Regions from separate parts of the Micromonospora sp. HB375 genome, predicted to be linked through region 2. Evidence: riboswitches for the same ligand, from Rfam matches in the RefSeq annotation. Region 2 holds a riboswitch; each other region holds the start of a gene.
What was found. A riboswitch is a leader RNA that binds a small molecule or an ion and turns the genes downstream of it on or off. The one in region 2 is predicted to bind cobalamin.

Region 1: linked by a shared signal. The riboswitch ahead of metE (5-methyltetrahydropteroyltriglutamate--homocysteine S-methyltransferase) and the one ahead of J3R08_RS08915 (CbtB-domain containing protein) in region 2 are both predicted to bind cobalamin.
Region 3: linked by a shared signal. The riboswitch ahead of J3R08_RS18850 (ribonucleoside-diphosphate reductase subunit alpha) and the one ahead of J3R08_RS08915 (CbtB-domain containing protein) in region 2 are both predicted to bind cobalamin.

The regions. Positions count from the first base shown of each region.
Region 1 covers NZ_JAGGJO010000001.1:4,496,746-4,500,009, forward strand. Annotated here, with positions in the region: gene metE (5-methyltetrahydropteroyltriglutamate--homocysteine S-methyltransferase) at 1-1,545, opposite strand, end outside; cobalamin riboswitch at 1,661-1,880, opposite strand; gene J3R08_RS20365 (beta-1,3-glucanase family protein) at 1,993-3,264, opposite strand, start outside.
Region 2 covers NZ_JAGGJO010000001.1:1,886,524-1,889,787, reverse strand. Annotated here, with positions in the region: gene J3R08_RS08925 (cobyrinate a,c-diamide synthase) at 1-710, shown strand, start outside; gene cobA (uroporphyrinogen-III C-methyltransferase) at 724-1,746, shown strand; adenosylcobalamin (AdoCbl) riboswitch at 1,746-1,886, shown strand; gene J3R08_RS08915 (CbtB-domain containing protein) at 1,885-2,094, shown strand; gene J3R08_RS08910 (CbtA family protein) at 2,206-2,988, shown strand; gene J3R08_RS08905 (cobalt-precorrin-6A reductase) at 3,011-3,264, opposite strand, start outside.
Region 3 covers NZ_JAGGJO010000001.1:4,098,255-4,101,518, forward strand. Annotated here, with positions in the region: gene J3R08_RS18840 (LysE family translocator) at 1-143, shown strand, start outside; gene J3R08_RS18845 (PrsW family glutamic-type intramembrane protease) at 179-1,006, opposite strand; cobalamin riboswitch at 1,127-1,343, shown strand; gene J3R08_RS18850 (ribonucleoside-diphosphate reductase subunit alpha) at 1,456-3,264, shown strand, end outside.

The DNA.
Region 1 (3,264 bases), 2.6 Mb from region 2:
CGGACGCACGCATCGGGAGCCGTAGGACTGGACCCAGCCGTGTTCGGTGGCGGCGAACCCGTCCAGCTGCTCGCCGAAGTACTGGACCATGTCGTTTCGTTCCGGCTCGCCGTGCACGAGCACGTCCAGGCCCAGCCGCTCCTGGAGCCGGACGACGTGCTCGACCTCGGCGCGCATCCGCTGCGTGTAGGCGGCGGCGTCGAGACGCCCGGCCCGGTGCTCGGCACGCGCGCGGCGCAGCTCGTCGGTCTGCGGGAACGATCCGATGGTCGTGGTCGGGAGGGGCGGCAGGTTCAGCCGGGCCTGCTGTGCCGCCGCACGCTCCGGGTACGCGCCGCGCTGCCGATCCGTGGCGCGCAGCGCGGCGAGCCGACCGCGTACGGTGTCGTCGCGCCAGGCGGCAGGGGTGGGCGGCAGCGGCTCGGGCAGGGACGTGGTGCCGTTGCGCAGCGCGCGGCCGAGCCGGACGACCTCATCGACCTTCTGCCGGGCGAAGGCGAGCCGCTGACGCAGCGCCGGGTCGAGAGCGGTCTCGGCGGACAGGTCCTCCGGCACGTGCAGCAGCGAGCACGAGGTGGACACGGCGACGTGGTCGGCGAGGGCGGTGACGGCGGCACCGGCCGCCACGGCGGCCCGCAGGTCGGTACGCCAGACGTTGCGGCCGTCGACGAGGCCGGCCACGATCGTCTTGCCGCGCAGCGGTCCCGCACCGGCCAGCCGCCGCAGGTTGCCGGGCCCGGCCACCAGATCCACGCCGACCGCTTCGACCGGCGTGTCGAGCAGGGCGGGCAGCGCGTCACCGAGCTCGCCGAAATAGGTGGCGACGAAGATCGCCGGCCGCTGTTCCACCGCGCCGAGCCGGGTGTACGCCTCCCGCAGCGCGTCGATCTCGGCGGCGCTCCGGTCGGCGACGTAGGCGGGTTCGTCCAGCTGCACCCATCGCACGCCCGCCGCGGCGAGGGATCGCAGGATGCCGGCGTACACGTCGACCAGGTCGGTCAGCCGGTCGAACGGTTCGCTGCGGGCCTCGGTGGGCTTGGCCAGCAGCAGGAATGTCGCCGGCCCGACCAGCACCGGCCGGCTGTCGATTCCCAGCTCGCGGGCCTCGCGGTACTCGCGCAGCGCCTTGTCGGGATTCGCCGCGAAGGTGGTGTCGGAGCCGATCTCGGGAACCAGATAGTGGTAGTTGGTGTCGAACCACTTCGTCAGTTCGAGCGCCGGCTCGGCATCGACGCCCCGGGCCATGGCGAAATAGGTGCCGAGGTCGCCGAGGCCGAGACGGGCGAACCGGCGCGGGATCGCGCCGACGGCGACGGCCGTGTCCAGCACGTGGTCGTAGTAGGAGAACGTGTTGGACGGGATCGCGTCCAGGCGCGCGTCGCGCAGCGTCCGCCACACCTTCGCCCGTAGCGCGGCAGAGGTCGCCGCCAACTCCTCGGCGTCGATCCGGCCCGCCCAGTAGGCCTCGACGGCCCTCTTGAGTTGCCGGTTGCCCCCGATACGCGGATAGCCCAGCACGGTGCTCTGACCGAATGCGGTACTCATGGAGATCCCTTCCCTCGAAGCACACGAGGCCGATCGAGGCGGGGAGGGAAGAGGTACAGACGGCGTACCGGCTTCCGCACCGGCCGTCCCGAGCGACCGTCGGCGGCGCACACCGGACGGTGCGCGCGGTGCGGGCAGGTCTTCGGACTCGCGGGCGCGACCGGATCCACCCGGTCACCTACTGGCCGTCGCTTCCCAGACCTCACGGTCCAGTGCTTCGATGACGGCTGTCGTTCCCACTCACCGCTGCGGGGCAGTCCCGGACTCACACCGGGTTCCCTCTTACGACGCCACACCCTTCACGGGCACGGCGAACCAGCACCGTTGTCCATCGTATGGGGCGGTGAGCCGACGTGGTCGGCGCGTCCGTCCTGCGGGACGGCGAGCCGTCGCGGCGGGTGGCGGGAGCGACTCGCGGTCGGCCCCCGCCCCCCGTCGCAGGGCCGGTCAGCCCTTACGCCACTTCTGGCCGGCCGTGCCCGTGCAGTCCCAGAGCTGGAGCCTCGCGCCGTCGTTGCCGTTCCGGTCCTTGATGTCGACGCACTTGTCGGCCTGAAGGTTGACCAGGTCCCCGGCCGAGTTCAGGGTGAACTGCTGGGCGCCGGTGCCGTTGCAGGTGTAGAGCTGCACCACCGCCCCGTTGGCGGTGGACCCGGCGTCGACGTCCATGCACTTGTTGTTCTGGCTCTTCAGCGCCGTGCCGCTGAACGTCCACTTCTGCGCGTTGGTGTTGTTGCAGTTCCACATCTGCAGCGGCGCGCGGTCGACGAAGTTGGAGCTCGGCACGTCGATGCACTTGTTGTTCCAGTTGCTGACCACGGGCACCCCGGTGGCCGGGTTGCCGCCCCCACCGCCGGTGAACGGGCTGAGGATCAGTCCGGCCGAACGGGGGTCGCCGTCGTGCACCAGTGACTCGAATCCGCCGACGTCGTCGAAGGCGAACGCGTACGCCCGGCCGTCGGTCATGTTGGCGTGGATCAGGCGGGCGTACTGGTTGGTGGGGTTGCTGCGGTAGAAGTCGGCGGCGTTCGTGCTGGGCTGGGTGTCGATGGTGCCGAGCGTGCCTCGGTTGAGGGCCGCGCAGAGCGTACGCGAGATCGGGCCGACCACCTGGTCGTTCGGCGCGGGCAGGTCGCCGTCGCATCCCCAGACGCTGGCCGAGGAGGGCCGGTTGAAGGAGGCGACCACCTGGCCGCTGCCGTTTGTGAAGGTCATGGTGTTGCCCGAGGTGCGGCCGTAGTACCGGATGGCCGGCTGGTCGGCGAAGGGCGCCACGGTCAGCGTCTTCGTGGTGTACGCGTTCCACGCGGAGGCGATGTAGGAGTCCAGGTAGGTGGTGCTCAGCAGGCCGGCCCCGGCCGCCTTCCCCGGGGCCAGGACGCGCAGCACGGTCCCGTCGGAGCGGGTGTGGACGGTGTTGGCCCAGCCCGGCTGCGCCCGGATGCCGTCGATGACCGCGTTGCGTCCGTTGGCCACCACGTCGCCGGTGCGCTTGGTGACGCCGTTGGCGCCGGTCACCGTGACCGCGTGCGGGATCGCGAACATGTCGACCTGGGAGCTGTTGAGCCACAGCCCGGAGTCGTTGTAGGTGAACTCGCTCCAGTCGAAGAGGATGTCGCGGTTCGCGTCACCGGCCGCCCAGGGCGCGGGCTGCACCAGTCCGTCCGGGGTGAGGAAGAACTTCAGCTTCTGCCCGAGGGCGAAGTAGGCCCGGCCGGA
Region 2 (3,264 bases):
TGGACCTCGATGCGGTGCTGCAGGTGGCACGCACCGCACCCGATCTGGACGCCCAGCCATGGGATCCCGCCGCGCACGTCCGGCGGCTGGGCGCCGGATCACCGGTGGTTGCGGTCGCGGCCGGGCGTGCCTTCACCTTCCGGTACGCCGAGACGACCGAGCTGCTGCAGGCGGCGGGCTGCACCGTCGTTCCGTTCGACCCGGCCCGCGACCAGCGGCTTCCCGCCGGGACACGCGGGTTGTACCTCGGTGGGGGGTTCCCCGAGGTACACGCGTCCACGCTGAGCGCCAACACGACGCTGCGCCACGAACTGCGCCAGGCCGTCCTCGACGGCGTCCCCACCGTCGCCGAGTGCGCCGGCCTGCTGTATCTGTGCCGCTCCGTCGACGGCCATCCCATGGTCGGGGCGCTCGACGCCGAAGCCGTCATGACGCCGCGCCTCACCCTCGCGTACCACCGTGCCGCACTCGGCTCGGACCAGCTGCTCGGCGAGCGGGGAACCGCTGCCACCGGCCACGAATTCCACCGCACCACCGTCACACCCGGTCACGGCGAGCACCCCGCCTGGCGCATCGAGGGCCGCAATGCCGGATTCGCCTCCCCCAGCCTCAGCGCGTCCTATCTGCACGTGCATTGGGCTGGGCAACCGCATCTGGCCCAGTCGTTCACCGAGGCCGTACACCGGACGGCTGTCTCCTCAGCACGTTAGGAATCACCGTCACATGCAGCTGAACCTCACCGGCCGTAGCGTGCTCGTCCTCGACGGGAGCGCACCCGCCGCCGTCACGGTCAGTGCGCTGCTGCACAGGCGCGCCCTGGTCACCGTCGCCGCGCCGGCCGTGTGCGCCGCGCTGGAGGACCTCGCCCTCCGCGGGCGCCTGACCTGGGTCACCACCCCGGTCGACGAGAGCCGGTTCGACGTCGTGCTGCGTACCGTCGCACCCTCGGAGGCCGGGGCGCCGGCAGCGGTCCGAACGGCCGGACACGTCACGCTGGTCGGCGCCGGCCCGGGCGATCCAGGGCTGGTCACCGTCGCCGGACGCGCGGCCGTCAAGCAGGCCGACGTGATCCTCACCGACCGGCTCGCCCCGTGGGAGGCCCTGAAGTGGGCGCGCCCGGATGCCGAGATCATCGACGTCACCAAGATCCCGTACGGGCGGAGCACGAGCCAGGAACAGATCAACGCGCTGCTTGTCGAGCACGCCCGCGCCGGACGGCACGTTGTGCGGTTCAAGGGCGGCGACTCGTACGTCTTCGGCCGCGGCTTCGAGGAAGTCACCGCGTGCGCCGAAGCCGGCGTCCCCACCACCGTGATACCCGGCGTGACCTCCAGCATCGCGGCCCCGGAGCTGGCCGGCATCCCGGTCACCCACCGCGGACTCGTGCAAGGCTTCACCGTCATCTCCGGCCACGTACCGCCCGGCCATCCCGACTCGTCGATCGACTACGCCGCCCTCGCCCGCACCGGCACCACCCTCGTGGTGCTGATGGGCATGCGCAACCTCGCGGCCATCGCCGACGCGCTCGTCGCCGCCGGTCTCGACCGGAACACACCATGCGCCGTCGTCGCGGACGCCGCCTCGGCCGGCCAGCGGGTGCTGCGCAGTACCCTCGCCGACGTCGTCGCCGACACCGCCGAGGCCGGCATCGGCGCGCCCGCCGTAACGGTGATCGGCCACGTCGTCGCCCTCGGACCGGCCGCCGTGCAGGCAGTCGCGACAGCGTCGCGTTGCTCCGATACCTGATATGGTCGTGCCACCCTGCTGAAGGAAGCCGGTGTGAATCCGGCGCAGTCGCGCTACTGTGACGCCGCTCGCGGCGAAGCCAGACCCTCCAGCCAGGTCGACCACCCATCGACGGGACGCAGCATCCCAAGGAGTGTCATGCCTCAGGCGACCACGGCCATTCCGGCCGTTCTTCCCACCATTCCCGTTCGCGCGCTCGCCCCCTGGGCGCTGTTCTTCGCGCTGGTCACCGCCGTCGTCCTGTATTTCGTGGGCGCCGAGCAGGGAGCTTTCTCCGTCTTCGAGGGCACCTTCATCCACGAGCTGACGCACGACGCACGGCACGTGCTGGGCTTCCCCTGCCACTGACACCACGCCACGCGGCAGTCCGCCCGGCCCGGCCGGAGTTTTCGTCTTTCCTCGTCACCGGCGCTGCGGGCGTTTCGTGCTGCCCGCGGCCGGCTCCCGAACGGACCCTTGATGACCCCTCGCACTTTTCTCGTTCACGGGCTGTTGGCCGGGCTCATCGCCGGTTTCGCGGCCTTCCTCGTCTCCTACGTCGTCGCCGAACCCCAGGTCGATGCAGCCATCGCCCTGGAGGAAGCCGGTGCCGCCGAGCACCCGCACGACAATGCCACCGCCGAGCAGTCTCACAGCCACGATGAGGAGGAGGCCGAAGTCTCGCGTGGCACCCAGTCCACCGGGGGCCTGGCACTGGGCACCATCCTGGTAGGCGTCGTCCTCGGTGGAGCGACCGCGCTCGCTGCCGCCTTCGCCGCCGGGCGTCTGGGCTCCCTGTCCGCACGGGCCAGCACCGCGGTGGTCGCCGCCGTCGGTTTCGTCGCCACCGCCCTCGTGCCGTTCCTCAAGTACCCCGCCACACCACCGGCGGTCGGCTCCGGTGACACGATCAACGAGCGGACCGCGCTGTACTTCGGGTTCTGGGCACTGAGCCTGGCCGCCGCGATCGGCGCCGTGGTCCTGGCCCGGCGTCTGCTGCCCCAGCTGGGCGCATACTCGGCGGTGCTGGCCGGTGCCGGCGCCTATCTCGTGGTCGTCGTGGTCGCCGGGGCTCTGCTGCCGACGGTCAACGAGGTCGGCGGCTTCCCGGCCGACACACTCTGGTACTTCCGCATCTCGTCGATCACGACCCTGGCCGCGACTTGGGCGGTCCTGGGTGCAGTGCTGACCGGTCTGGTCGGACGCGACGCGGACCGTGCCGCCGAGCGGCTGCGCCGCCAGGAGCTGGCGGCCACGCTCTGAACCTTCCCGGCTGAACCTCGCGTCAGGGTGCGGGCAACGCCCGCACCCACGCCAGGGCGGCGTCCACGTCACGGACCAGCGGCACTCCGGCCGGCGGCCCGGCGCGGCGCACGATCACGACCGGCATCGCCCGCTCGGCGGCGACCTCCAGCTTCGCGACCGTGTGGTCACCGCCGGAGTCCTTGGTAACTAGAACGTCCGTGCCCGCCATCACCTCCCGCTCGTGCGCGAGGGTGTAGGGACCGCGGCTGCGCAGCAGCTTCCACGACACCGGCA
Region 3 (3,264 bases), 2.2 Mb from region 2:
TGCAGCTCACCGTGGACCTGGCTCTCGGCGTGGGCGCCGGGCGGTTCGCCCGCCGCTGGGGCGACAGCCGCTGGTCGCGGCGGGTCGACCGGCTCTGCGCTGTCGCCTTCGTCGCGCTCGGTGTCCGGCTGGCCGCCGGCTGACGCTTGCTCGACTCCAGCTCGCCGAGATGGCGGCATCAGGAGGGCTCCGACCCCGCCACCTCGGCGAGCTGGTGAGGATCACGCTCCGGCGCCCGGGGCGGGGCGGCGGGCCGCTCGCGGTCCAGGTGCAGGCGCAGCAGCACCCAGCCCAGCGACACGGCGCCGATGAACACGTACGCGGGCTGCGTGCCGAACGTGTCCCAGCAGGTGTGCAGCGTGACGGCGGCGGCGAAGGTGAGCAGGAACGCCGCCAGTCTCCGGCCACCGGGCGCGGCGGCGAACGTGAACAACGCGGCGGCGGTCAGCCCGGTCCAGGCCAGGTGCGCGGCGGGCGCGGTGAGACCGCGAACCAGCAGCGTCCGCTCGACGGCGCCGAGGTTGCCCTCCGACCCGACGAACGCGGCGAACGCATACCCCATGGTCTCCAGTGCGGCGAACCCGGCGCCGGAGGCCACGCCGATCACCAGGCCCTGCGCCGGTGACCGGTGCCGCCGCCACAGCAGCAGGATGCCGGCCGGCACGATCAGCTTCGCGGTCTCCTCGGCCAGGCCGACGAGCGCCATCGGCAGGACGCCGAGGCGGTGCAGGGTGCCGTACTCCAGCCAGCCGGCGGCGACCACGCCGACCACGCCGCCGAGAAGCGCGGCGACGCCGACGACGGAGCCGGGGACCGGGCGGCGGGCCGGCCGCCCCTGGGCGAAGGCCAGGAACGTGGCGGGCGCGACGCACGCGCCGAGCACGATCAGCGCCGGTACGAACGTGACGGTGCCGGTGCCGGACAGTGTCTCCAGCACCAGCAGGTGAAGCCCGACGCCGACGAGCAGGACCGCCACCCACGCCCAGCGGCGTCCGGTATTCCCCATACGCCGAGTATCGCGCCCGGCGGCGAACGCCGGCATCGGGGGTAGGCACTGTGGACAGTGAGATCCATGCGACACGCCCGACACGACATCTGGTGTTGCCCAACCGCCCCCACCGCCATATATGGTGGTGCCGCAGCTGGTTCGGCCGAGCCCTCCGGGGCGGGGCCGAGGCAAGAGGGAACCCGGTGGAAATCCGGGACTGCCCCGCAGCGGTGAGTGGGAACGACAGCCGTCAACAGCACTGGGCCACCGGCCTGGGAAGCGACGGCCGGTAGGCGACCGGCGACCCCGGTCGGGCCCGCGAGTCCGAAGACCTGCCAGCGCGCCGTGCGCCTCCGCGTACGGCGGCCGGAGGTCGCGCGGGACGACCGACGCCAGCAGCCGGGCCGGCCACGCCGTGCCCGTTGGCGTCTCCCGCCGTCTCCAGACGGTGACAGCGAGGAGAGGTCATGACTGTCGTGCAGGAAAGCCCGCCGTCCACCGGCGGCGGGTCCGAGGCCCGCCGGCCGGCGATGCGGGTACGCAAACGGGACGGCGACACCGAGCCGGTGGACGTCGGCAAGATCGTCCGGGCGGTCGAACGCTGGGTCGCCGACCTGGACGAGGTGGACCCGCTGCGGGTGGCCACCAAGACGATCAGCGGGCTCTACGACGGGGCGACCACCGCCGAGCTGGACCGGTTGTCGATCCAGACCGCGGCGGAGCTGATCGGCGAGGAGCCGCAGTACTCGAAGCTGGCGGCAAGGCTGCTGGCCGCGTACGTGGACAAGGAGGTCCGCGGTCAGGGCGTGGCGAGCTTCAGCCAGTCGATCGCGTACGCGCACGGGCTGGGGCTGATCGGCGACGAGACGGCCGCATTCGTCGCCCGGCACGCCCGCAAGCTCGACGACGCCGTGGACCCGGACGGCGACAGGCGGTTCGAGTACTTCGGACTGCGTACCGTGGCCGACCGCTACCTGCTGCGGCACCCGCAGTCGCGGCTGGTGGTGGAGACGCCGCAGTACTGGCTGCTGCGGGTGGCCTGCGGGCTGTCCCGCACCCCGGGCGAGGCGGTCGGCTTCTACCGGCTGATGTCCAGCCTGGCCTATCTGCCCAGCTCCCCCACGCTGTTCAACTCCGGCACCCGGCACACCCAGATGTCGTCGTGCTTCCTGGTCGACTCGCCGCGCGACGAGCTGGACTCGATCTACGAGCGCTACCACCAGGTGGCGAAGCTGTCGAAGTTCTCCGGCGGCATCGGCATCGCCTGGTCGCGGGTGCGCGGCCGGGGCGCGCTGATCCGGGGCACGAACGGCCGGTCCAACGGCATCGTGCCGTTCCTCAAGACGCTCGACGCCGGGGTGGCCGCGGTCAACCAGGGCGGCCGGCGCAAGGGCGCGGCCTGCGTCTACCTGGAGCCGTGGCACCCGGACGTGGAGGAGTTCCTGGAGCTGCGGGACAACACCGGCGAGGAGTCCCGGCGTACGCACAACCTCAACCTGGCCAACTGGATCCCGGACGAGTTCATGCGCCGGGTCGAGGCCGACGGCGAGTGGTCGCTCGTCGATCCGTCGGACGCCCCGGAGCTGCCCGACCTGTACGGGGAGGCGTTCGACGCCGCGTACCGGGCGGCGGAGAAGAACGCGGTGCGTACGGTACGGGCCCGGGACCTGTACGGGCGGATGATGCGCACGCTCGCGCAGACCGGCAACGGCTGGATGACGTTCAAGGACGCCGCGAACCGGCTGTCCAACCAGACCGGTGAGCCGGGCAACGTGATCCACCTGTCCAACCTGTGCACCGAGATCCTGGAGGTGAACGACGACGCCGAGACGGCGGTGTGCAACCTCGGCTCGGTGAACCTCGGCGCCCACGTCACCGCCGACGGGGTGGACTGGGAGCGGCTGCGCGCCACGGTCCGCACCGCTGTGGTGTTCCTCGACCGGGTGATCGACATCAACTACTACCCGGCCGAGCAGGCGGCGGCGTCGAACCCGCGCTGGCGGCCGGTCGGGCTCGGCCTGATGGGGTTGCAGGACGCGTTCTTCACGCTGCGCCTGCCGTTCGACTCCCCCGAGGCGAAGGAGCTGTCCACCCGCGTGCAGGAGGAGATCCTGCTGACCGCGCTGGAGACCTCCGCCGGGCTGGCCGAGCGGTTCGGGCCGCATCCGGCGTACCCGCAGACCCGGGCCGCGAAGGGTGACCTGCACCCGGACCTGTGGGGCGCGGAGCCGGCGCAGGCCGGACGGTGGGCGGCGCTGCGTGAGCGGATCGCCGCA